DNA from 3 places in the Ciceribacter sp. RN22 genome. Region 1 is predicted to be linked to each of the others. Evidence: predicted binding sites of a transcription regulator. Region 1 holds the regulator's gene; each other region holds the start of a gene.

Region 1 (7,872 bases):
GCATCAGCCGGTCGATCCTTCTCGAGAGATTTCCGCTCGAACGGCGCATTCCTTATGAGCCTGAGCAGAAATACGCCGCCTCCTTCCACCAGGTCGAGGATCGTATGCAGGCCTTCGTCAAGGGCGCGCCGGAACTGCTGCTGTCGATGTGCAAGACGATGGAGACGACCGAGGGTGCCGTGCCGATCGACCGCATCCATGTGCACCGCCAGATCAAGGAGATGGCCCGCGAAGGGCTGAGAGTGCTCGCCTTCGCCGCCGGAGAGATCGGCGTTTCCGGCGACGGCGAATACGGCGGGCATCTGCTGATCGACCTGAACTTTCTCGGCCTTGTCGGGATGCAGGATCCGATCCGCCCGGAAGTGCCGGCCGCGCTCGACGCCTGCCGCCAGGCCGGTATCGGGGTCGCCGTCATCACCGGTGACGACCCGACGACGGCGAGCGTGATCGCCCGCCAGGCGGGCATGCGGTTCGAGGAGGCGGACGTGGTGACAGGCGACGAGATCGCCGACGCCGTCGCCGCAGGCGAGAGCGTGCTCGACGGGATCACCCGGCACGGACGCATCTTCGCGCGCGTGAAACCGGACCAGAAGCTCGCGATCATCCGCTCTCTCGCCCGCAACGGCCACTATGTTGCCGTGACCGGCGACGGCGTCAACGACGCGCCGGCGCTCAGGCACGCCCATGTCGGCGTGGCGATGGGGCACGGCGGAACCGAGGTTGCCAAGGAGAGCGCCGACATCATCCTCACTGACGACAATTTCGCCTCGATCGTCGCCGGCATACGGGAAGGGCGTGTCGCCTACAACAACATCCGCAAGGTGATCTTCATGCAGATCTCGACGGGTGCCGCCGAGGTCCTGCTCTTCCTGCTTGCCATGGTGCTCGGCGCGCCGATGCCGATGACGGCCGTGCAACTGCTTTGGCTCAATCTCGTCACCAACGGCGTGCAGGACGTGGCGCTGGTGACCGAGCCCGCGGAAGGCGACGAGTTGCGTTCGCCGGTGCGGCGGCCGGGAGAACCGATCTTCGACCGGCTGATGCTTCGACGCATCGTTCTGGCGACCCTGGTCATGGGCGGCGGCGGCTTCGCACTTTTCTACTGGGCGACGACGTCCGGTTTGTCGCATTTTGCCGCGAGCAACCTCCTGCTGTTGCTCTTCGTACTCTTCGAAAACGTCCAGTGTATCAACAGCCGCTCTGAGCGCCGTTCGGTCTTCCGGCAGTCGCATTTCTCGAACCCGTTCCTGCTGCTCGGGGTCCTGGGTTCGCAGGCGCTGCACATCGGCGCCATGTATGTGCCGGGCGTCAACGACCTCCTGGAAATCGCGCCGATTTCGCTGGAGCAGTGGCTGTTGCTGCTCGTCGCCACAGCACCGCTTCTCGCGGTGAGTGAAGTCGACAAGTGGCTGTTGCGCCGGCAGGAGTCGATGAAGCGCGGCAACGACGACAGCAAAGCGCAATAAGAAAAGGCCCGGAAGACCTTGGTCTGCCGGGCCCTGTGTTACTGCCTTGACTGCGTTCTCAGCGTTGCGAAACCGGAACGTAGTCGCGCCTCGGTGCGCCGGTGTAGAGCTGGCGTGGACGACCGATACGCTGCTGCGGATCCTCGATCATCTCGTTCCACTGGGCGATCCAGCCGACGGTGCGGGCAAGCGCGAAGAGAACGGTGAACATGGTGGTGGGGAAGCCGAGCGCACGCAGCGTGATGCCGGAGTAGAAGTCGACGTTCGGATAGAGCTTCTTCTCGATGAAGTAGTCGTCGTTGAGGGCGATCTTCTCGAGTTCGAGTGCGACCTTCATCAGCGGGTCGTCGCCGTGACCGGTCGCTTCGAGGACCTCGTACATGGTCTTCTGCATGATCTTCGCGCGCGGATCATAGTTCTTGTAGACGCGATGACCGAAGCCCATCAGGCGGAACGGGTCGTTCTTGTCCTTGGCACGGGCGATGAATTCCGGAATGCGATCGACGGAGCCGATTTCCTGCAGCATGTTGAGGGCTGCTTCGTTGGCGCCGCCGTGGGCCGGACCCCAGAGGCAGGCGATGCCGGCTGCGATGCAGGCGAACGGGTTGGCGCCCGACGAGCCGGCGAGACGGACGGTCGACGTCGAGGCGTTCTGCTCGTGATCGGCATGCAGGATGAAGATCCGGTCCATGGCGCGGGCGAGCACCGGGTCGACCTTGTAGTCGTCGCAGGGTACTGCGAAGCACATGTGCAGGAAGTTTGCCGCGTAGTCGAGGTTGTTCTTCGGGTAAACGAAGGGCTGCCCGACGTGGTACTTGTAGGCCATGGCGGCGATCGTCGGCATCTTGGCAATCATGCGCAGCGACGCGACCATGCGCTGGTGCGGATCGGTGATGTCCGTCGAGTCGTGATAGAAGGCCGAAAGTGCGCCGACGGTACCGACCATGACCGCCATCGGATGGGCGTCGCGGCGATAGCCGGAGAAGAACTTGCTCATCTGTTCGTGCACCATGGTGTGGTGCGTGACGCGGTAGTCGAAGTCCTTCTTCTGGGCCGCGGTCGGCAACTCGCCGTAGAGAAGCAGATAGCAGACTTCCAGGAAGTCACCTTTCTCGGCGAGCTGTTCGATCGGATAGCCGCGGTGCAGCAGGACGCCGGCATCGCCGTCGATATAGGTGATCTTGGATTCGCAGGACGCAGTCGAGGTGAAGCCCGGATCGTAGGTGAAGGAGCCGGTGTGCTTGTAGAGGGCCCCGATGTCGATGACACTCGGCCCGATGGTTCCTTCCTTCACCGGAAGGTCGACCTTCTTGTCGCCAAGTGCCAGTGCTGCGCTTTTTTCCGTCATGCTAATCCTCCGAAATTGGCGGTCCGGCGCCTTCGAAAAGGCGTCGCAGGTTAAGCGTCCCGAGTTAGCTATATGATCCAGACGTTAATGCCAAGCTAGCCAAAGGGCAAATTGTGCGATGCGAAATGCCAGCAACATATCGTGATTTCCGCGGCTCATTGTTGTGCCATCAGAGGGCGTTTTCGACTTTCGTCCGCTCGCTTTGATTGCTACTGTCGCATTGCGATGTCGGTACCGGGGTGCCGTCATCCGGTGTCCGATCGGGGCTGGAGCCGTCTTGGAAAAGATCGCGGAAGACCGCGCCGGGACCGGGGCAGGGGAAGGGCCGGCGATCGCTGTTGCCATCTCCCTCGACGCGGTGGTTATCGCGGAACCGCGCTCGGCTGGAGCACTCGTCGTCCGACAGGCGACGGGTCGGGAGAGCGTCGTTGCGCGCATTTTCCGTGCAGCCACGGCCATCTCGTCGTCGGGCCGCGCGGCGATCGGTCGCGAGGAGGCGTTCGGGCATATCTTCCTCTTCGTGCCCGTCGCGCTCGGGGTGGGCGCTGTCATCTGGTTTGCCTTACCTCTGACCTTGCCGATTGCAGCACCCATGCTTTTGTTGGCGGTCTCCACCGTCTTCGCGGTGCTGTCGCGCTTCGGCAGACCTGCTGCATATCGGACATGGTCGGCGCTGGCGCTCTGTGCCGCCGGAATGCTGCTTGCCGATGCCGAGGTCCGCAGGCTGCAGACGGTCATTCTCGACACACCGGTCACGACGCAGGTGACGGGACGGGTGCTCCGGCGGGAGGCGGGTGCGGGCGGCGACTGGCGCTATCTGGTGCGCGTCGAAGCGACGGCGGAGCCTGCGATCAGGCGAGCACCGGAAGAGGTCGTGCTCATGACCCGCGCCCGCCACGAGCCGTTTGCGCTCGGTGAGAGGCTGCATGGCAGAGCGCGGCTGTCGCCGCCTTCCGGCCCTGCCTTGCCCGGTCTCGATGACTTTTCGTTCGCCAGCTACTTTGGTGGCATCGGCGCAGTAGGCTACTTTCTTGGAGCGCCGACGCGTGCGGAGGGGGCGCCGGCGACCGGAGCCCGCGCATGGTGGGAGGCGGCCGAGCAGACGCTTCTTGTCGTCCGCGACGACATCACGCAGCGAATCAGGAGAACAGTTCCGGGCGACGCCGGCGGCTTTGCCGCCGCGATCCTCACCGGCGACCGGCGATCGATGTCGGCGGCGACGACGGAGGCGCTGCGCCTTTCGGGACTGGCGCACATCACAGCGATTTCCGGCCTCCACATGGCACTTGCCGCTGGCATTTTCTTTGTCGGCCTGCGCAAGCTGCTCAGCCTCTCGCCGGCAATCGCCCAGTCCTGGCCGATCAAGAAGATCGCTGCCATGGCCGCGCTGGCCGCTACCTTCCTCTACCTGATGATCTCCGGCTCGCAGGTCTCCGCTATCCGCGCTTTTCTGATGACGGCGATCATGCTGGTTGCCGTCCTGTTCGACCGCCCGGCGATCAGCCTGCGCAACCTCGCACTGGCGGCGATCGTCATTGTCGCCGTTTGGCCGTCACAGGTGCTCGGTGCGAGCTTCCAGATGTCGTTTGCCGCCACCGCAGGACTGATTGCCGGCTACGATGGCTGGCGACGGGGTGCAGCGCGGCAATCGCGCTACGCGCCGGACTTCCCCGGTCGGAAGATCCTTTCCTTCCTGTGGAATTTCGCGGCGGGCACCTTCGTGACGTCGCTGATCGGCGGACTGGCGACGGCGATCTTCGCCGTCGCCCATTTCCATCGACTGGCACCTTACGGTCTCGTCGCGAATCTCGCGGCAATGCCGATCATCTCCGTGGTGGTGATGCCGGCGGCGCTTGCGGCAATGCTGCTCATGCCGTTCGGCCTCGATACGCCCTTTCTAATTCTCGCTGGCGAGGGCCTCGAGATCGTCATCGTGATCGCGACCACGGTTGCGAGCTGGAGCGAGGGGACATCCTTCGGCCGGTTCGGGGACTGGTTTCTGCCGCTCGCCTCCACGGGGCTCCTGCTGCTCACCCTGCTGCATACGCGGCTGCGCTGGATCGGTGCGGCAGTGCTTGCCGCGGTGATCGGGCTTGCGATCCTCCTGCCGGCGGAAGACACCGCCGACCTCATCGTCTCGGAGGACGGACGGCTGGCGGGGCTGCCCGCTGTCGACGGCAGGACGATTGCGACCAACCGCAGCAAGCCGGCGGACTTCCTCTTCTCCCAATGGCAGCACGCGCTTGCGCGTCCCGATCATCTCGGCCCGCTCCGCAGCGCAGACGATCCTGTCACCGAAGTCCGGGCGACCGGAACGGACCGGTTTTCCGCAGGACAGATCCGGACCGTTCGCGAGACGATGCGGCGGCAGTTCGAAGCGGCGATCCCCGGCCGCTTCCGCTGCACCGGAAAGTCCTGGTGTATCGCACGGCTTGAGAAAGGATGGCGCGTCGCGACGGTCGAGGATCAGGCACTTCTCGGCGTCGCATGTGACGTCGCCGACCTCGTGATTACGCCGCGTCGTCCACCCTTCGGCGTCTGCCGCTCCGGCGCGAGGATGATCGATGCCGAAGCGCTACGGCGCATGGGCGCAACCGAGTTCTATCTTGGAAATTACGACGATCGGGACATCCGCCAGCGCACGGCGTTCACCACTCTCGACAGGCCGTGGCAGCGGCATCGCCTTTACGATTGGCGAACCGGCAGCTTCGCCGACGAACAGCCCGCGAAGCGCGCTCCCATGGCACAGGTCAGTGATAGCGGCGGATGAGACCGACGAGCTTGCCCTGGATCTTGACACGATCGGGGCCGAAGATGCGGGTTTCGTATGCCGGGTTCGCAGCCTCGAGCGCGATCGAATCGCCCCGGCGGCGGAAGCGCTTCAGCGTCGCCTCTTCGTCATCCACGAGTGCCACGACGATGTCGCCGGGCGTTGCGTTGCTGGCGTTGCGGATGATGACCGTGTCGCCGTCGAGAATGCCGGCCTCGATCATCGAATCACCCTTGACCTCGAGCGCATAGTGCTCGCCTGAACCGAGCATCTCTGCCGGAATGGTGATTTCGTGGGTGTTGTGCTGGATCGCCGAGATCGGCACGCCGGCCGCGATGCGGCCCATGACGGGGACGGCGACGGAACTCGAGCGCTCCTCTGCAGGCGGCTTGGCGGCAGGCGCCGGCTGTCCCTTGCCGAGGCTTCCCTCGATCACGCTCGGCGAGAAACCCCGCCGCGGCTGCAGGCTGGAGGAATAGGCTTCCGGCAGCTTGATCACCTCCAGCGCCCGGGCCCGGTTCGGCAGACGCCGAATGAAGCCACGCTCCTCGAGCGCCGTGATGAGGCGGTGGATGCCGGATTTCGAGGCGAGGTCGAGCGCGTCCTTCATTTCGTCGAACGACGGCGGCACGCCCGATTCCTTCATCCGCTCGTGAATGAAGAGAAGCAGTTCCTGTTGCTTGCGCGTCAGCATGATCCAGAGCCCCGTCGTATGAAACAAATCCAGAACATACACTATCTGTTCCATATGTGTTCCGCAAGTACTTAAATATTGGTAAGCAATTGGAGCTCCGGCGCATTTTTCCCGTGCATCCACCCGTTCCGGGCTGCTGCCGGGCGGGGGCTGGTTCGCCTTGCAAAGGGAAGGCAAATCGCGCACATCAAACGTGACCGACAAGGAGGGAGCGGAATGTCCACTGCCATCGAGGCGCCGCGTGGCGTCGATCACATCGTCTTGCCCGTGCACGGGCTGAAGGCTGCGCGCGAGCGGCTCGGCGTGCTCGGCTTCACGGTCGCCGCCGATGCGCTGCATCCCTTCGGCACCGAGAACGCCTGCGTCTTTTTCTCCGACAAGACCTATCTGGAGCCACTCGCCGTGGCGAGCCGGGAGGCGTGCGAAGAGGCCGCCCGCAAAGGCAACGTCTTCGTCGCCCGCGACCGCGCCTTCCGCTTCCGCATGTCGGACGGCGAGGGACTGTCGGGAATAGCGGTTGCCTCGACGGATGCGGCCGCGGACCATGCGATCTATACCGAGCACGGCCTCTCCGCGGGCGAAATCCTGCACTTTTCGCGGCCCTTGAGGTTGCCGGATGGCACCGAGGCGACGGCCTCGTTCAGGCTTGCCTTCGCCGCGGACCTGCGCGCGCCCGATTTTCTCCTCTTCTCCTGCGAACGGGTCAATCCACTGCCGGCGGATCGTGCGGCGCTCGAACGCCACGACAATGGCGTGACGGGCGTCTCGGCGGTCGTGCTGACGGAGGAAAACCCCTCCGACTTCCAGGAGGTGCTGGAAACCGTCTTCCACCAGCGAGAGATCGAGGCGCATTCCTTCGGTCTCGTCGTCCCTTCGGCAAACGCGAAGATCGAGGTGCTGACACCTGCCGGTCTCACCGGCTATTTCGGGCTCGACGCCCCGAATGCCGGGCGTGGGCTCATGGGGGCGGCGATCGTCTTTCGGACAGTCGATATCGGCGTGACAGAACGCTTGCTGGCTGCTAATGGCGTTCGCCATGCACGCAAGGATGGTCGCCTGATCGTGCCGCGTGAAGCGGGGCAGGGCGCGCATTTCGTATTCGAGGAAGTTTGATGAGCAATCCGACCAATTCCGAAGTCGTCGTCGGCGAAGGTGCCGCCAAGGTCGTCTTCTCCAATTCCAAGCGCTTCTCGCTGATCGCCGGTCCTTGCCAGATGGAAAGCCGCGATCATGCCTTCATGATGGCCGGTGCGACCAAGGAGATCTGTGACAAGCTCGGCATCGGGCTCGTCTACAAGTCGTCCTTCGACAAGGCCAACCGCACGTCCTTGTCCGGCAAGCGGGGCATCGGCCTCGAAAAGGCGATGGAAGTCTTCGTCGATCTCAAGAAGGAATTCGGCTTTCCGGTGCTGACCGACATCCACACCGAGGAGCAATGCGCGATCGTCGCCCCTGTCGTCGACGTTCTGCAGATCCCGGCCTTCCTCTGCCGCCAGACCGATCTTCTGGTCGCTGCCGCGAAGACCGGTCGGGTCATCAACGTCAAGAAAGGCCAGTTCCTCGCCCCATGGGACATGAAGAACGTGCTCGCCAA
Region 2 (7,872 bases), 350 kb from region 1:
TCCTGTCGCCCGAATTCCTGACCCGAATCTATGCAAGCGCCGGAAAGGGTGCACCGCCGCTCGGCCAGATCATGGTGCGGCAGAAATTCAAACCGGTCTTCGAGGCTGCGGTCTCGATCGCCGATCCGCAGAAGCCGCTCGGCACCCATTTCATCGAGGCGACGCATGTCGACATGCTCGCCGGCAGCGCCGAATGGCGTGGTGTCACGCTCGAGAACCATCTCTCCAGTCAGACGATGAAGCGCCTCGGCATCGAAGCCCCCGTGGCCGCTGAGCTCACGCCGACGCTTGCGGAGACGCTCGACCGCATCTCGATCCCCGACGCGGTGCGCCGCAAGATCGAGCCGATGCTCGGCGAAGGCAGCTCGATCACCATTTCCGACGCAGGCGTTGGGCCGGAGACCGGCGACGGAACCGACTTCATCACCGTGACGCGCGAGGTACCGCGCGGCTGACCCAGTCACGCTGTCGCCAAACGGCGGCGGCTACACCAGCTCGACGTCGACGATGCCGGGCGCCGAGCGTAGCGCTGCCGCGATCTCGGGCGAGATGCGATATCTTTCCGAAAGCTCGACCTCGATCTCGCGCTGGCCGTCTTCCTTGATGACGACGAAGGAGACGAGACCGTCGCCTTTCGTGTTGAGATGGGCGGCGACCGCCTTCAGCGGACCGGAATCGCGGACATAGACGCGTAGCGCCTTCTGCATCTGCAGCGACTTTTCTTCGAGCGACTGCGCCGTCTGGATCCTGAGCCCGATACCCTCGGGCCGCTCTTCCGCGGCGACCGTGATGACCACCGATTTGCCGGATTCCAGGAGGTCGCGGTACTGGTTCAGGCCTTCGGAAAACAGGACGGCCTCGAACTGGCCGGAGGAATCCGAAAACGTGACGATGCCCATCTTGTTGCCTGTGCGGGTCTTGCGTTCCTGGCGCCCCGTCACCGTGCCGGCGAGGCGTCCGGCGGTCGCCCCCTGTTTCACCGAAGCGGAGAAATCGGCAAAGGTCTGGACGCGCATCTTCTCGAGGAGCGACCGGTAGGTGTCGAGCGGATGGGCGGAGAGGTAGAAGCCCAGCACCTGGAATTCGCGGTGCAGCTTCTCCGAGGCGAGCCAGGGGGTGTAGGCCGGGAAGACGATCTTCTCCGGTCCTGTCGCGCCACCGGCGCCGAACATGTCGGACTGGCCGCTGACGGCATTCTCCTGCGCGCGCTGCGCATAGCCGAGAATGCGGTCGAGCCCGCCGATCAGTTCCGCCCGGTCGTGACCGAAGCAGTCGAAGGCACCGGCGCAGATCAGGCTTTCGAAGACGCGGCGATTGATCTGCTTCGGATCGATCCGCAGGCAGAAGTCTTCGAGGCTCTCGAAGGGTTTGTCGCCGCGGACCTCGACGATGTGGTCGACGGCCGACTCGCCTACGCCCTTGATGGCGGCGAGTGCATAGTAGATGCAGCGGTCGCCGGTCTGGAAATGACGGAACGAGGTCTGGACCGACGGTGGGACGACCTTGATGCCGAGGCGCCCCGCATCCTGGCGGAAGTCGTTGAGCTTCTCGCTGTTGGCCATATCGTAGGTCATGGTCGCGGCGAGGAACTCGACCGGGTAATGCGCCTTCATGTAGGCCGTCTGATAGGAGACGATCGCGTAGGCGGCGGCGTGCGACTTGTTGAAGCCGTAGTTGGCGAACTTGGCGAGCAGGTCGAAGATGATGTCCGCCTGGTTCTTGGACACGCCGTTCTTCACTGCGCCGTCGACGAAGCGGGCGCGCTGCTTGTCCATCTCCTCCTTGATCTTCTTGCCCATGGCGCGGCGCAGGAGGTCGGCTTCGCCGAGCGAATAGCCCGACAGAACCTGGGCGATCTGCATCACCTGCTCCTGGTAGACGATGACGCCCTGCGTTTCCTTCAGGAGATAGTCGATCTTCGGATGGATCGACTCGATCTCTTCCTCGCCGTGCTTGCGGGCATTGTAGACCGGGATGTTCTCCATCGGGCCCGGGCGGTAGAGCGCCACCAGCGCGATGATGTCCTCGATGCAGTCCGGCCGCATGCCGATCAGCGCCTTGCGCATGCCTGCACTTTCAACCTGGAACACGCCGACCGTCTCGCCGCGCGAGAGCATCGCGTAGGTTTCCTTGTCGTCGAGCGGAATCGACGCGAGATCAACGGTGACGCCGCGCTGGCGGGCGACGAAATCGACCGCTGTCTTCAGGACCGTCAACGTCTTCAGGCCGAGGAAGTCGAACTTGACGAGGCCCGCCTGCTCGACCCACTTCATGTTGAACTGCGTGACCGGCATGTCGGAGCGCGGATCGCGATACATCGGCACCAGCTTCGACAGCGGCCGGTCGCCGATCACGATACCGGCGGCATGGGTCGATGCATGGCGGTAGAGGCCCTCGATCTTCTGGGCGATGTCGAGAAGGCGCGCGACGACCGGCTCGGCTTCCGCCTCCTCGCGCAGCTTCGGCTCCTCCTCGATCGCCTTGGAGAGCGGCGTCGGGTTCGCCGGATTGTTCGGCACCAGCTTGCAGATCTTGTCGACCTGTCCGTAGGGCATCTCCAGAACGCGGCCGACGTCGCGCAACGCCGCGCGCGCCTGCAGCGAACCGAAGGTGATGATCTGCGCCACCTGTTCGCGGCCGTACTTCTTCTGGACGTAGCGGATCACCTCTTCGCGCCGGTCCTGGCAGAAGTCGATGTCGAAGTCCGGCATCGACACGCGCTCCGGATTGAGGAAGCGTTCGAAGAGCAGCGAGAAGCGCAGCGGGTCGACGTCGGTGATGGTGAGGGCATAGGCGACCAGCGAGCCCGCACCCGAACCACGGCCCGGGCCGACCGGAATGTCATGCTGCTTGGCCCACTTGATGAAGTCGGAGACGATCAGGAAGTAACCGGGGAACTTCATGCGCTCGATGATCGAGAGCTCGAATTGCAGCCGCTCGCGGTAATCCTTCTCCTCGTAGCCCGGCGCCATTCCGAGCGCCGCGATCCGCCGGTCGAGGCCCTCGACCGCCTGCCGCCTCAGTTCCTCCGCCTCGGCCTTCTCCGCCTCCTCCGGATCGGCACCGACGCCGGCAAAGCGCGGCAGGATCGGCTTGCGCGTGCCGAGCACGAAGGAGCAGCGCATGGCGATCTCGACGGTGTTCTCGATCGCCTCCGGCAGATCGTCGAAGAGCGCCTGCATCTCGGCCCGGCTCTTCAGATAGTGGTCAGGTGTCAGGCGGAAGCGGTTGTCGTCGGAGACGATCGCATTGTGGGCGACCGCCATCAGGGCGTCATGCGCGTCGTAATCCTCCCGCGTCAGGAAGAAGGCCTCGTTGGTCGCAACCAGCGGCAGTTCATGACGGTAGGCGAGCTGAACCATCCTGGTCTCGTGCCGACGATCGTAGTCGCCGTGGCGCTGCAGCTCGACGTAGAGCCGGTCGCCGAAAAGCCGCTTCAGCGTCAAAAGCCTCGTTTCCGCCTGCGCGCTGTGTCCTTCCAAAAGCGCGACGTCCACTGGCCCGCCCGAAGCTCCGGTCAGGGCAATCAGCCCCTCCGTCCCGCGTTCCTCCAGCCATGACGCAGTGACATGCACCGCCTGGTGCCCCTCGCCTTCCAGATAGGCCCGGCTGACGAGATCGACGAGCCGCTCGTAACCGGCCGCGTTCGCCGCGAGCAGCACGATCGCCGGATATCTGGCGGGAGCATGAGACGACCGCTTGTCATCCCTGGCATCCTCCATGTCGATCGACACCTGACAGCCGATGACCGGCTGCAGCCCGTCGCCGACGGCATACTGCGAGAATTCGAGCGCGACGAAGAGATTGTTGGTGTCGGTGATCGCGATCGCCGGCTGGCCGTCGGCGGCAGCCTTCCGGAGGATCTTCTTCAGCGGCAATGCGCCTTCGAGAAGCGAATAGGCCGAATGCAGGCGCAAATGCACAAAACCCGGCGAACTTGCCTCGCGCCCGCCCTCGTCAACTGCTTCGCCCATATCCGTCATTACCCGCATCCGATGAATCGGTGCGATTTTCGATCGCCCCGACAGGGAAGTCCAGCCTTGTCGGCCGGATACGGGTCACTCTCTACAGGATAGGCGCAGGAACCTCAAATCGCCGAGACGATCACCGACAAGCCGGTGACGAACATGAGGATCGAGGCGAATGCGGCGACATCACGGAAAACATCAGTCATGGCTCACTCCTTACTCGTTATGTTTTTAGTTTGTTCCCTCTTTGTTCCTTTGTCAACCCAAAAAGGGTCATATGGTTCCATCAACGACGCGAATACGCGGGAACATAGGGGTAACGCGACTACGGCGCGCCCCTGCAGGGGCTCTCGCCGGGCGAAGACAAAGGAGCGGGAACGTTGGCGGCAGTTTGCGCCGGCACCGCGGCCGTCATCGCCGCGGCCGTCCGGAAGCGTCTCAGACCGCGTAATCGACGATCTTGCCGTCGACGATCGTCACGCAGCGGTCCATGCGCTGGGCCAGTTCGTGATTATGGGTGGCAATCAGCGCGGCGAGCCCCGATTGGCGGACCAGCGCACGCAGAGCGGAGAAGACGTAGGATGCCGTCTCCGGGTCGAGATTGCCGGTCGGCTCGTCGGCGAGCAGCACGAGCGGCGCGTTGGCGACGGCGCGGGCGATCGCCACACGCTGCTGTTCGCCGCCCGAGAGTTCCGCCGGACGATGATCGGCACGGTGGCCGATCCGCATGTAATCGAGAAGCTGCGCGGCGCGCTCCTTGGCCTCGGCCATGGAAAGCCCGGCGATGAGCTGCGGCATCATGATGTTCTCGAGGGCAGAGAATTCCGGCAGCAGGTGGTGGAACTGGTAGACGAAGCCGATCGAGCGCCGCCGCACGGCGGTGCGGCGGTCCTCGGAGAGCCCCGAACAGGCTTCCCCGCCGATCACGACTTCGCCGGCGTCGGGATGCTCGAGCAGGCCAGCGACGTGCAGAAGCGTCGACTTGCCCGTTCCCGACGGGGCGACAAGCGCCACCGTCTCGCCGCTCTCGAGGCTGAATTCGGCACCCTTCAGGATGCTCAGCAGCGTCTCGCCCTGCCCGTAATTGCGATCGATCCCGGTAAGCGCGAGGACTTTGTCGGTGGCCATGGAAAGCGGCATCCTTATTCGTAGCGGAGGGCCTGTACCGGGTCGAGCCGCGAGGCGCGCCAGGCGGGGAAGAGCGTCGCCAGGAAGGAGAGCGTCAGCGCCATGATGACGACAGACATCGTCTCGCCGACGTTCATATCGGCCGGAAGCTGGCTCAGGAAGTAGAGTTCAGGATCGAAGAGCACCGTGCCGCTGACCCAGGAGAAGAAGCCGCGGATCGATTCGATGTTGAGGCAAACGACGACACCGAGGGCCACCCCGGCGAAGGTGCCGGTGACGCCGATCGCCGCGCCGGTCATGAAGAAGATGCGCATGATCGAGCCGGCGGTCGCACCCATGGTGCGCAGGATCGCGATGTCGCTTCCCTTGTCCTTCACCAGCATGATGAGGCCCGAGATGATGTTGAGCGCGGCGACGAGCACGATCAGCGTCAGGATCATGAACATCACGTTGCGCTCGACCTGCAGGGCCGAGAAGAAGGTCTGGTTGCGCTGGCGCCAGTCGGTGATGAAGATCTGTCGCCCGGCCGCTTCCTCGACCTTCGGCCGCAGCTCGTCGACGAGGTCCGGATCGGCGACGAAAAGCTCGATCGACTGGACGATGCCCTCGGCATTGAAATAGAGTTGCGCCTCCTCGAGCGGCATGTAGATGATCGAGGCGTCGTATTCCGACATGCCGATCTCGAAGATGCCGGAGACGGTATAGGACTTCACCCGCGGATTGACCCCGAGTGGCGTGACATCGCCTTCCGGCGAGACGAGCGTGATCGTATCGCCGGCCGTGAGCCCGAGTTCGTTCGCCATGCGCGAGCCGATCAGGACGCCCTGCCCCGCCGCAAAGCCGACCATGTCGCCGGCACGGATGTTGTTCGAGACCGTCTTGAGCTTGGTGAGGTCGTCGGCGCGGATGCCACGCACCAGCGCACCGGTTCCCGCCCCGCCACGGCCGGAGGCAAGCGTCTGCCCCTCGACGAGCGGCAGCGCCATCGTGACACCGGCGATGCCGGAGAACTTGTCGGCAAGCTCCGCATAGTTGTCGAGCGGCCCGTCGACCGGCTGCACGATCATGTGGCCGTTGATGCCGAGGATTCGCGAGATGAGTTCAGTGCGAAAGCCGTTCATCACCGCCATGACGATGATGAGGGTCGCGACGCCGAGCATGATGCCGACGAAGGAGAAGCCGGCGATCACCGAAATGAACGCTTCCTTCCGCCGGGCGCGCAGATAGCGCCAGGCGACGATGCGCTCGAAGGCGGAGAACGGCCGCGCCGACGGGCTCGGGGTGACCTTGTCCGCCTCGCGGCCTTCGACTGCGCTTGTCATCTCGCCTCCTCGACCGGCAATCAGCCGACCAGCTTGTTGATGGCCGCTTCTACCGTCATTGTTTCACGCGCGCCGGTCTTGCGGTCCTTGAGCTCGACCTCGCCGTTGGCGACGGAGCGCGGGCCGGCGATGACCTGGACGGGAACGCCGATGAGGTCCGCGGTGGCGAACTTGGTACCGGCCCGGTCGTCGGTGTCGTCGAGCAGCACGTCCTTGCCCGCGTTCGAAAGCGCAGCGTAGATCGCGTCACAGGTAGCGTCGCAGGCCGTGTCGCCGGCCTTCATGTTGATCACGACCGCATCGAAGGGCGCGACCGAGGCCGGCCAGATGATGCCGGTGTCGTCGTGCGAGGCTTCGATGATCGCCGGGACGAGGCGCGTCGGGCCGATGCCGTAGGATCCCATGTGCACGGTATGCTCCTTGCCGTCGGGGCCCTGAACCTTCGCGCCCATCGGCTCGGAATACTTGGTGCCGAAGTAGAAAATATGGCCGACCTCGATGCCGCGCGCGGAGAGGCGCTCACCTTCCGGAACTGCGGCGAAGGCCGCCTCGTCATGCATCTCGGAGGTCGCGGCGTAGAGCGAGGTCCACTTGTCGAAGATCGCCTGCAGGCCCCTTACATCGTCGAAGTCGGTGTCTACGCCCGGAATGTCGAAATCGACGAAATCCTTGTGGCAGAAGACTTCCGACTCGCCGGTCTCGGCGAGAATGATGAACTCGTGGCTGTGATTGCCGCCGATCGGGCCGGTGTCGGCGCGCATCGGGATCGCCCGGAGCCCGAGCCGGTCGAAGGTGCGCAGATAGGCCGCGAACATCTTGTTGTAGGAGTGCACGGCCGCTTCCATGGTGAGGTCGAAGGAATAGGCGTCCTTCATCATGAATTCGCGCGAGCGCATGGTGCCGAAGCGCGGACGGATCTCGTCGCGGAACTTCAACTGGATATGGTAGAGGTTCAGCGGCAGGTCCTTGTAGGACTTGACGTAGGAGCGAAAGATGTCGGTGACCATCTCCTCGTTGGTCGGGCCATAGAGCATCGGCCGGTCCTGCCGGTCCTTGATGCGCAGCATCTCCTTGCCGTAATCATCATACCGACCGCTCTCCTGCCAGAGTTCGGCCGACTGCAGCGTCGGCATCAGGATCTCGATGGCGCCGGCGCGGTTCTGCTCCTCGCGGATGATCTTGTTGACCTTGTCGAGCACGCGCTTGCCCAGCGGCAGCCAGGAATAGATCCCCTGGCTCTGCTGTCGGATCATGCCGGCACGCAGCATCAGGCGGTGCGAGACGATCTCCGCTTCCTTCGGATTTTCCTTGAGGATGGGCATAAAATAGCGTGACAGACGCATAACGAATTCCAGACAGGTAGTGGCGCCCGCGCATTTTTCGCGGAATCAGCCGTGACAACGGTTGGTGTGGCTGCGTTCATAGCTGTTTCCGGAGGGGATGAAAACCCGCAA
Region 3 (7,872 bases), 380 kb from region 1:
GCCCTTGCCGCCGACGGCAGCAGAGGCGAGGCGCACGAGTTCGACTGCGCTGTAGCGGCCGGTGAGATCATCGGTAACACCGACGACGACGCTCGCCTTGCCATCCTCGGAGACGGCAATCAGCGTCACGACACCGGAACCGAGACCTGCCTTGCTCTCGTCGACGAGCCCCTTCAGGTCCTTGGCTTCGACGCCCTTGAGCACGCGACCGAGGAACTTCACACCGCCGATCTCGCGGGCTCCCTCATCGGCGGCAGCCTGACCACCGCCGCCCATGGCGAGCTTGCGCTTGGCATCGGCAAGCTCGCGTTCCAGCTTGCGGCGCTCCTCGACAAGCTGCTCGACGCGCGTGACCACGTCCGCTGGCTGTACCTTCAGCGCCGTCGCGACCTGCTTCACGCGCTCGTCCTGCTCGGAGAGATAGGCACGCGCCGCCTCGCCGGTCACCGCCTCGATGCGGCGAACGCCTGCACCGACCGCGCTTTCCGAAAGGATGCGCACGAGGCCGATGTCGCCGGTGGCGGAGACATGCGTGCCGCCGCAGAGCTCGACCGAATAGGGCTTTCCGGCCTTCGGGCCGTGGATCGCAGTCCCCATCGACACGACGCGGACCTCGTCGCCGTACTTTTCACCGAACAGCGCCATCGCACCCTCGGCGATCGCATCGTCGACGCTCATCAGGCGGGTGGTCACCGGCGTGTTCTGGGTGACGATCTCGTTCGCCATCGCCTCGACGACCTTCAACTCCTCGGCCGACATCGGCTTTGGATGCGACACGTCGAAACGCAGGCGCTCCGGCGCGACCAGCGAGCCCTTCTGCGCGACATGGGTGCCGAGTACCTCGCGCAGCGCCTCATGGATGAGGTGCGTCGCCGAGTGGTTTGCGCGCAGCCGCGAGCGGCGGGCATGGTCGACGGTCATCACCACGGCATCGCCCGCGCGCAGCGTGCCTTCGGTCACCGTCGCGGTATGGACGAAGAGACCTTCGCCCTTCTTCTGCGTCTCGGAAACTTCGAGCTTCGCGTTGTCGCCGGCAATCACACCGGTGTCGCCGACCTGACCACCCGATTCACCGTAGAACGGCGTCTGGTTGACGACCACCTGCACGGTTTCGCCCTTGGAGGCACTATCGACGACCGCGCCATCCTTGACGATGGCCTGTACCTCGGCCTCCGCACTTTCGGAGGAATAGCCGAGGAATTCGGTCGCGCCGAACTTCTCCTTGAGCTCGAACCAGACGGCCTCGGTCGCCTTGTCGCCGGAACCCGCCCAGTGGGCGCGGGCTTCCGCCTTCTGGCGCTGCATCGCGTCGTTGAAGCCGGTGAGATCGACGCCGATGCCGCGGTTGCGCAGCGCGTCCTGCGTGAGATCGAGCGGGAAGCCGTAGGTATCATAGAGCTTGAAGGCGGTTTCGCCGTCGAGACTGTCGCCCTTCGAAAGATCGGCCGTGGCCTCCGACAGCAGGCTGAGGCCGCGCTCCAGCGTCTTGCGGAAGCGGGTTTCCTCGAGCTTCAGCGTCTCGGAAATGAGCGCCTCGGCGCGTGCGAGTTCGGGATAGGCCCGGCCCATCTGCTGCACGAGCACGGGTAGGAGCTTGTAGATGACCGGTTCGCGGGCACCGAGAAGCTCCGCGTGGCGCATGGCGCGGCGCATGATGCGACGAAGCACGTAGCCACGGCCCTCGTTGGACGGCAGGACGCCGTCGGCGATCAGGAAGGCGGACGAACGGAGGTGGTCGGCGATGACGCGGTGGCTGGCACGACGCTCGCCCTCGGCCTTGACCCCGGTGAGTTCGACGGAAGCCTCGATCAGCGCGCGGAAGAGGTCGATGTCGTAGTTGTCGTGCTGGCCCTGCAGGACGGCTGCGATGCGCTCGAGGCCCATGCCTGTGTCGATCGACGGCCGCGGCAGGTCGACGCGCTCCTCCTTGGTGATCTGCTCGTACTGCATGAAGACGAGGTTCCAGATCTCGATGAAGCGGTCGCCGTCTTCCTCCGGCGACCCGGGAGGGCCGCCCCAGATGTGGTCGCCGTGGTCGTAGAAGATCTCTGAGCACGGGCCGCAGGGGCCGGTATCGCCCATCGCCCAGAAATTGTCGCTAGTCGGGATGCGGATGATCTTCTCGTCGGCAAGGCCGGCAATCTTCTTCCACAGGCCGAACGCCTCGTCATCGGTATGGTAGACGGTGACGCAGAGCCGGTCCTTGGCAAGCCCGAATTCCTTGGTGATCAGGTTCCAGGCAAGCTCGATCGCCCGCTCCTTGAAGTAGTCACCGAAAGAAAAGTTGCCAAGCATCTCGAAGAAGGTGTGGTGACGCGCGGTATAGCCGACATTGTCGAGGTCGTTATGCTTGCCGCCGGCGCGCACGCACTTCTGCGCGGTTGCTGCCGTCTTGTAGGGACGCTGCTCGAGGCCGGTGAAGACGTTCTTGAACTGCACCATGCCGGCATTTGTGAACATCAGCGTCGGGTCGTTTTGCGGCACGAGCGGGCTCGACGACACGACTTCATGGCCATTTGCCTTGAAGTAATCGAGAAAAGTCGACCGGATGTCATTTACGCCGCTCATGTCACGCCCTTCATTGCTGCCGGATGCCGGCCAAAGCCTAAAAACCAAAGGCTTTTATCGTCCGTGACCGGCACTGTCCAGCCGCACGGAAAAAAACCGGCCCGACATCTTCCGATATCGGACCGGCGCTCTGTCGGTCGTTGAAATGATTGCGGATCACATGTCCGCGGAACCATCACCGTCGCCGGCGTCCGGACCACCATTCTGCAGGAAACGATCGGCGATCAGCCCGGCATTCTGGCGCAGCGCCATCTCGATCTCCTGGGCAAGCTCCGGATTGTCCCGCAGGAAAGTCTTGGCGTTCTCGCGTCCCTGACCGAGCCGCTGGCTGTTGTAGGAGAACCAGGCGCCGGACTTTTCGACGATCCCGGCCTTGACGCCGAGATCGACGAGTTCGCCGGTCTTGGAGACGCCCTCGCCGTACATGATGTCGAACTCGACCTGCTTGAAGGGCGGCGCCATCTTGTTCTTGACGACCTTCACGCGCGTCTGGTTGCCGACGACCTCCTCGCGCTCCTTGACGGCGCCGATGCGGCGGATGTCGAGGCGAACGGAGGCGTAGAACTTGAGCGCATTACCACCGGTCGTCGTTTCCGGCGAACCGAACATCACGCCGATCTTCATGCGGATCTGGTTGATGAAGATGACCATGCAGTTCGAGCGGGAGATCGAGGCGGTGAGCTTGCGCAACGCCTGGCTCATCAGGCGGGCCTGCATGCCCGGCAGGTTGTCGCCCATCTCGCCCTCGATTTCGGCGCGCGGCGTGAGTGCGGCGACCGAGTCGACGACGAGCACGTCGATCGCGCCCGAGCGCACCAGCGTGTCGGTGATTTCGAGCGCCTGTTCGCCGGTGTCAGGCTGTGAAATGAGGAGGTTCTGCAGGTCGACCCCGAGCTTACGGGCATAGACCGGATCGAGCGCGTGCTCGGCGTCGACGAAGGCGCAGATACCGCCCTTCTTCTGCGATTCGGCGATCGTCTGCAGTGCGAGCGTCGTCTTGCCCGAGCTTTCGGGACCGTAAATCTCGACGATGCGCCCCTTCGGCAGGCCACCGATGCCGAGCGCGATGTCGAGGCTCAGCGACCCGGTGGAAACCGTCTCGATCTCGACCACGCTCTCGTTCGCGCCGAGCTTCATGATCGAGCCCTTGCCGAAATTTCGCTCGATCTGCGAAAGTGCCGCTTCAAGTGCCTTGCTTTTGTCCACCGATTTGTCCTCTACGAGCCGCAAAGAATTTTGTGCCATTCGATCCACCTTTAGGTTATTGAAGCCGCATAGGCAATGAAGCAGCCGACGGACCATGCGTACACGTTTTGTTCTCATCTGGCAATCCCTGTTCAACCTGCTGAATAGACTTGCGACTTCGCAGGATGTTCACTTTATGTTTCAGGCGACGTACCGTGTACCGTCGCTCATGCCCCGCCGTGCTTTCGCCGCACCTGCGGCCGCTTGCGATTCGTCGCGCCCGCAATGCTCCGGGAAGCGCGCATGAGTGGTTCCCTTCTCGTCGTCGGCGGCGCCCACATCGACCGCCGCGGACGGATCGCCGGCACGACTGTCATGGGGGCGAGCAATCCCGGTCGCTGGTTTGAAGAACCGGGCGGCGGCGGCTTCAACGCTGCCCGCAATCTCGCCCGGCTCGGCCACGAGGTCAGGCTGATCGCGCCGCGCGGCGGTGACGCGGCAGGAATCGCCGTCTCGGCCGAAGCCCTCCGCGTCGGCATCGACGATTGTCCGGTCGTCTTTCTCGATCGCGCCACGCCGAGCTACACGGCGATCCTCGAGGCGGACGGTAATCTCGTCATCGCGCTTGCCGATATGGAGCTCTACGACCTCTTCGGGCCACGCCGTACCCGCACCCTCTCCTTCCGCGCCGCGCTCGGCGAAGCACGCCACGTGCTCTGCGACGCCAATCTGCCGGCGGAGACGCTCACAGCGCTTGCCGATGCCGCCGCCGCGCGTGGCCTGCCGGTCTTCGCGATCGCGATTTCGCCGGCGAAGGTCGTGCGTCTGCTGCCCTGCTTCACCGACCTCACCATGCTGTTCATGAACGCGGCGGAGGCCGAGGCCCTCACCGGCGCCCGCCCCGATGATCCCGCCGGCTGGCCCGCGCTTCTGCGGGAAAAGGGTCTCAAGGGCGGCGTCGTCACCTGCGGCGCCGAAGCCGTCGTCGCGTTCGACGAGACAGAAACAGCGATCCTTTCGCCGCCGCGGCTCGACAGCGTGGTCGACGTCACCGGCGCCGGCGACGCCTTTGCGTCCGGCGTCATCTCGGCCTGCATCGGAGGCTGCAGCCTCGGCGAGGCACTGCGTCACGGAGCCGCGCTTGCGGCCATTACCCTTCGCTCGCCGCACGCAACCGCGGAAAACCTCTCCCGCGATCTCGCCAATTCGTATATGCCCCTTGTGCCGGACGCGAAAATCCTGTCATGACCTGCAGTCTCGAAACCCGGAACCTCCCATGACCAAAGCCATTTCGCCCCTGCTGCCGATCGTCTATTCGAAGGAAGTCGCCGCCGCCAAGGTCCGCGGCGCGCCGATCGTGGCGCTGGAATCGACGATCATCACCCATGGCATGCCCTTCCCCGGCAATCTGGAGATGGCGCGCAGCGTCGAAGCGATCATTCGCGAGAAGGGCGCCGTGCCGGCGACCATCGCAGTCATCGACGGCATCCTGCACATCGGCCTCGAGGACGCACAGATCGCGGCGCTTGCGCAGATGACCGGCGTCATGAAGCTCTCGCGCGCCGACATCGCCTTCGCGCTCGCCGAACGCCGCAGCGGCGCAACGACGGTGGCCGCGACCATGATCGCTGCAAGCCGTGCCGGCATCTCGGTCTTCGCCACTGGCGGCATCGGCGGCGTCCATCGCGGCGCCGAGGAAAGCCTCGACATCTCGGCCGACCTCGAAGAGCTCGCCCGCACGCCGGTCATCGTCGTTTCCGCGGGTCCGAAGGCGATCCTCGACATTCCGAAAACGCTCGAATTCCTGGAAACGCGTGGCGTTCCGGTCGTCACCTACGACAGCGAGGAGTTTCCCGCCTTCTGGTCGCGCGATTCCGGCCTGCGTAGCCCGCTCTCGCTCTCCAGCCCCGCGGCCATCGCCAATTTCCAGCGGATGCGCGAGCAACTCGGCATCGAGGGCGGCATGCTGATCGCCAATCCGGTGCCGGAGGAACACGAAATCCCCCGCGAGGAGATGGAGATCTATATCGGTCGCGCGCTCGCCAGTGCCGAGCGCGAAGAGGTGACGGGCAAGGATGTGACGCCGTTCCTGCTCGACAACATCTTCCATCTGACCGCCGGCCGCAGCCTCAAGACCAATATCGCGCTGGTCGAGAACAATGCCCGCCTCGCTGCGGAAATCGCCGTCGCGATGAACGACTGAGCACCCTCGCGATCATAGCTAACGTAGCGGGAGATACATTCCGCTACGTCAGTCTTTCGCCGGCCTGATCCTCTTCTTCCCTTGTCATCTCGCACGACCTGCCGATGCGTGCGCGACACCGAAACGTCGCCGTTCAGTCGTCCCCGTCCAGCATTTCACGAACCGCAACGGCGAGCTGCTTCAGCGAGAACGGCTTCGGCAGAAAGCCGAACTTCGCGTCGGCCGGCAGGTTGCGGGCGAACGCGTCCTCGGCATAGCCCGAGACGAAGATGAATTTCAGGTCCGGATATTTCTTGCGTAGTTCCCGCAGCAGCGTCGGTCCGTCCATTTCCGGCATGACGACGTCGGAGACGACGATGTCCACGGCGCCGTCGAGCTCGTCCATGATGTCGAGCGCCTCGACGCCCGAGCCGGCCTCGTGCACCGTGTATCCGCGGGTCTCCAGCATGCGCTTGCCGCCGCGTCGCACCGCCTCCTCGTCCTCGACGAGGAGAACGACCGCCGACTTGCCTGTGAGGTCGGCGGGCTCCGAAACCGCCGCCGGACGAGCTTCGGTATCCGCGGCTCCGGCCTCGCCGCCGGCGGGAACAGGCGCGATCTCGGCCACGTGCCGGGGCAGGAAGATACGGAAGGCGGTTCCCTTGCCGACCTCGGATTCGGGATAGATGTAGCCGCCGGACTGCTTGACGATCCCGTAGACCATCGCAAGACCGAGCCCCGTCCCCTTGCCCACTTCCTTGGTGGTGAAGAAGGGCTCGAAGATCTTCTCCATGATCTCCGGCGCGATCCCGGTTCCGGTGTCGGCCACCTCGACCAGCACGAACTCTTCGGCAGGCAGTTCACGGTAGTGGTAGGCAGCGGCCTGCTCCGCCGTGATGTTGCGGGTGGAAATGGTGATCGTGCCGCCCTGTGGCATGGCATCGCGCGCGTTCACGCAGAGATTGATCAGCACCTGCTCGAACTGCGAAAGGTCCGTCTTCACCGGCCATAGGTCGCGGCCGTAGTCGACCTGGAGCTTCACCGCCGTACCCGAGATCAGGCGGTCGACCAGCATGCGCAGGTCGCCGATGACATCGGTGAGGTTCAGCACCGACGGGCGCATCGTCTGCTTGCGCGAGAAGGCGAGCAATTGCCGCACCAGCACGGCAGCCCGGTTGGCGTTGCGCTTGATCTCCATCAGGTCTGCGAAGCTCGCGTCCGACGGCCGGGCCTGCAGCAGGAGATGGTCGGAGGAAAGCAAGATCGCCGTCAGCACGTTGTTGAAGTCGTGGGCGATACCGCCGGCGAGCGTTCCGACCGCATTCATCTTCTGGGTCTGCGCCATCTGGGTTTCGAGCGCCTTCTGGTCGGTCACGTCGACCGCATAGACGATCGCCGCCTCTTCCGGCGCCTCGTCGCTCTGGTCGATGACCGCGTTGACGTAGAAACGGAAATGCCGCGTCTCGTTGTTCGGATGCCGGCTGTCGATCGGCGCGATATCCACCTGACGGTTCTTCGCGGCGGCAAGCGCTTGGCTGAAACGTTCGCGTTCGCTCTCGTGGAAAACCACGTCGAGGCTCGCACCGCGATCGACGTCGTCGCGACCGACGAGGTCCGAGAAGAGCTTGAGGAAGGGCGCGTTGGTCCGGAGAATTCGGCCCTCGCCGTCGACGGAGGCGATCGCCATCGGCGTGTTGTTGAAGAAGCGCGTGAACCGCATCGAGGCGATCGATGCCGACTGGTCGCCGCTGTGGTCGTCCCGCCGCGCCAGCACGATCGAGCGGCTTTCGCCCGGCGCACCGTCGCGGGCGGCACGGACGCGATGGATGAGCCGCACCGGCAGGCTTTGGCCGTTGGCGCAGCGCAGGTCGAGATCGAAGGTCTCCGTCTTGGTCGAGCCGGGCGCCGCCTGTACCGATTCGATGAGCGCCATTCCC

What was found. Region 1 encodes LexA, which represses DNA repair genes until DNA is damaged. Its sites were predicted from a motif close to TGTTCNNNNTGTGTTCNG; they were not measured.
Region 2: a site for LexA is predicted at 4,206-4,223, ahead of dnaE (DNA polymerase III subunit alpha). Genes of this name have one in related genera too.
Region 3: a site for LexA is predicted at 3,940-3,957, ahead of recA (recombinase RecA). Genes of this name have one in related genera too.

The regions. Positions count from the first base shown of each region.
Region 1 covers NZ_JAMXLD010000001.1:1,800,737-1,808,608, forward strand. The annotation lists gene NHF53_RS08975 (HAD-IC family P-type ATPase) at 1-1,466, shown strand, start outside; gene gltA (citrate synthase) at 1,525-2,814, opposite strand; gene NHF53_RS08985 (ComEC/Rec2 family competence protein) at 3,092-5,584, shown strand; gene lexA (transcriptional repressor LexA) at 5,565-6,278, opposite strand; gene NHF53_RS08995 (VOC family protein) at 6,495-7,391, shown strand; gene kdsA (3-deoxy-8-phosphooctulonate synthase) at 7,391-7,872, shown strand, end outside.
Region 2 covers NZ_JAMXLD010000001.1:1,455,018-1,462,889, reverse strand. The annotation lists gene NHF53_RS07290 (L,D-transpeptidase family protein) at 1-455, shown strand, start outside; gene dnaE (DNA polymerase III subunit alpha) at 486-3,974, opposite strand; gene NHF53_RS07280 (ABC transporter ATP-binding protein) at 4,407-5,096, opposite strand; gene NHF53_RS07275 (lipoprotein-releasing ABC transporter permease subunit) at 5,111-6,418, opposite strand; gene proS (proline--tRNA ligase) at 6,439-7,761, opposite strand.
Region 3 covers NZ_JAMXLD010000001.1:2,185,587-2,193,458, forward strand. The annotation lists gene alaS (alanine--tRNA ligase) at 1-2,568, opposite strand, end outside; gene recA (recombinase RecA) at 2,725-3,813, opposite strand; gene NHF53_RS10745 (carbohydrate kinase family protein) at 4,057-5,001, shown strand; gene NHF53_RS10750 (pseudouridine-5'-phosphate glycosidase) at 5,030-5,956, shown strand; gene cckA (cell cycle histidine kinase CckA) at 6,090-7,872, opposite strand, start outside.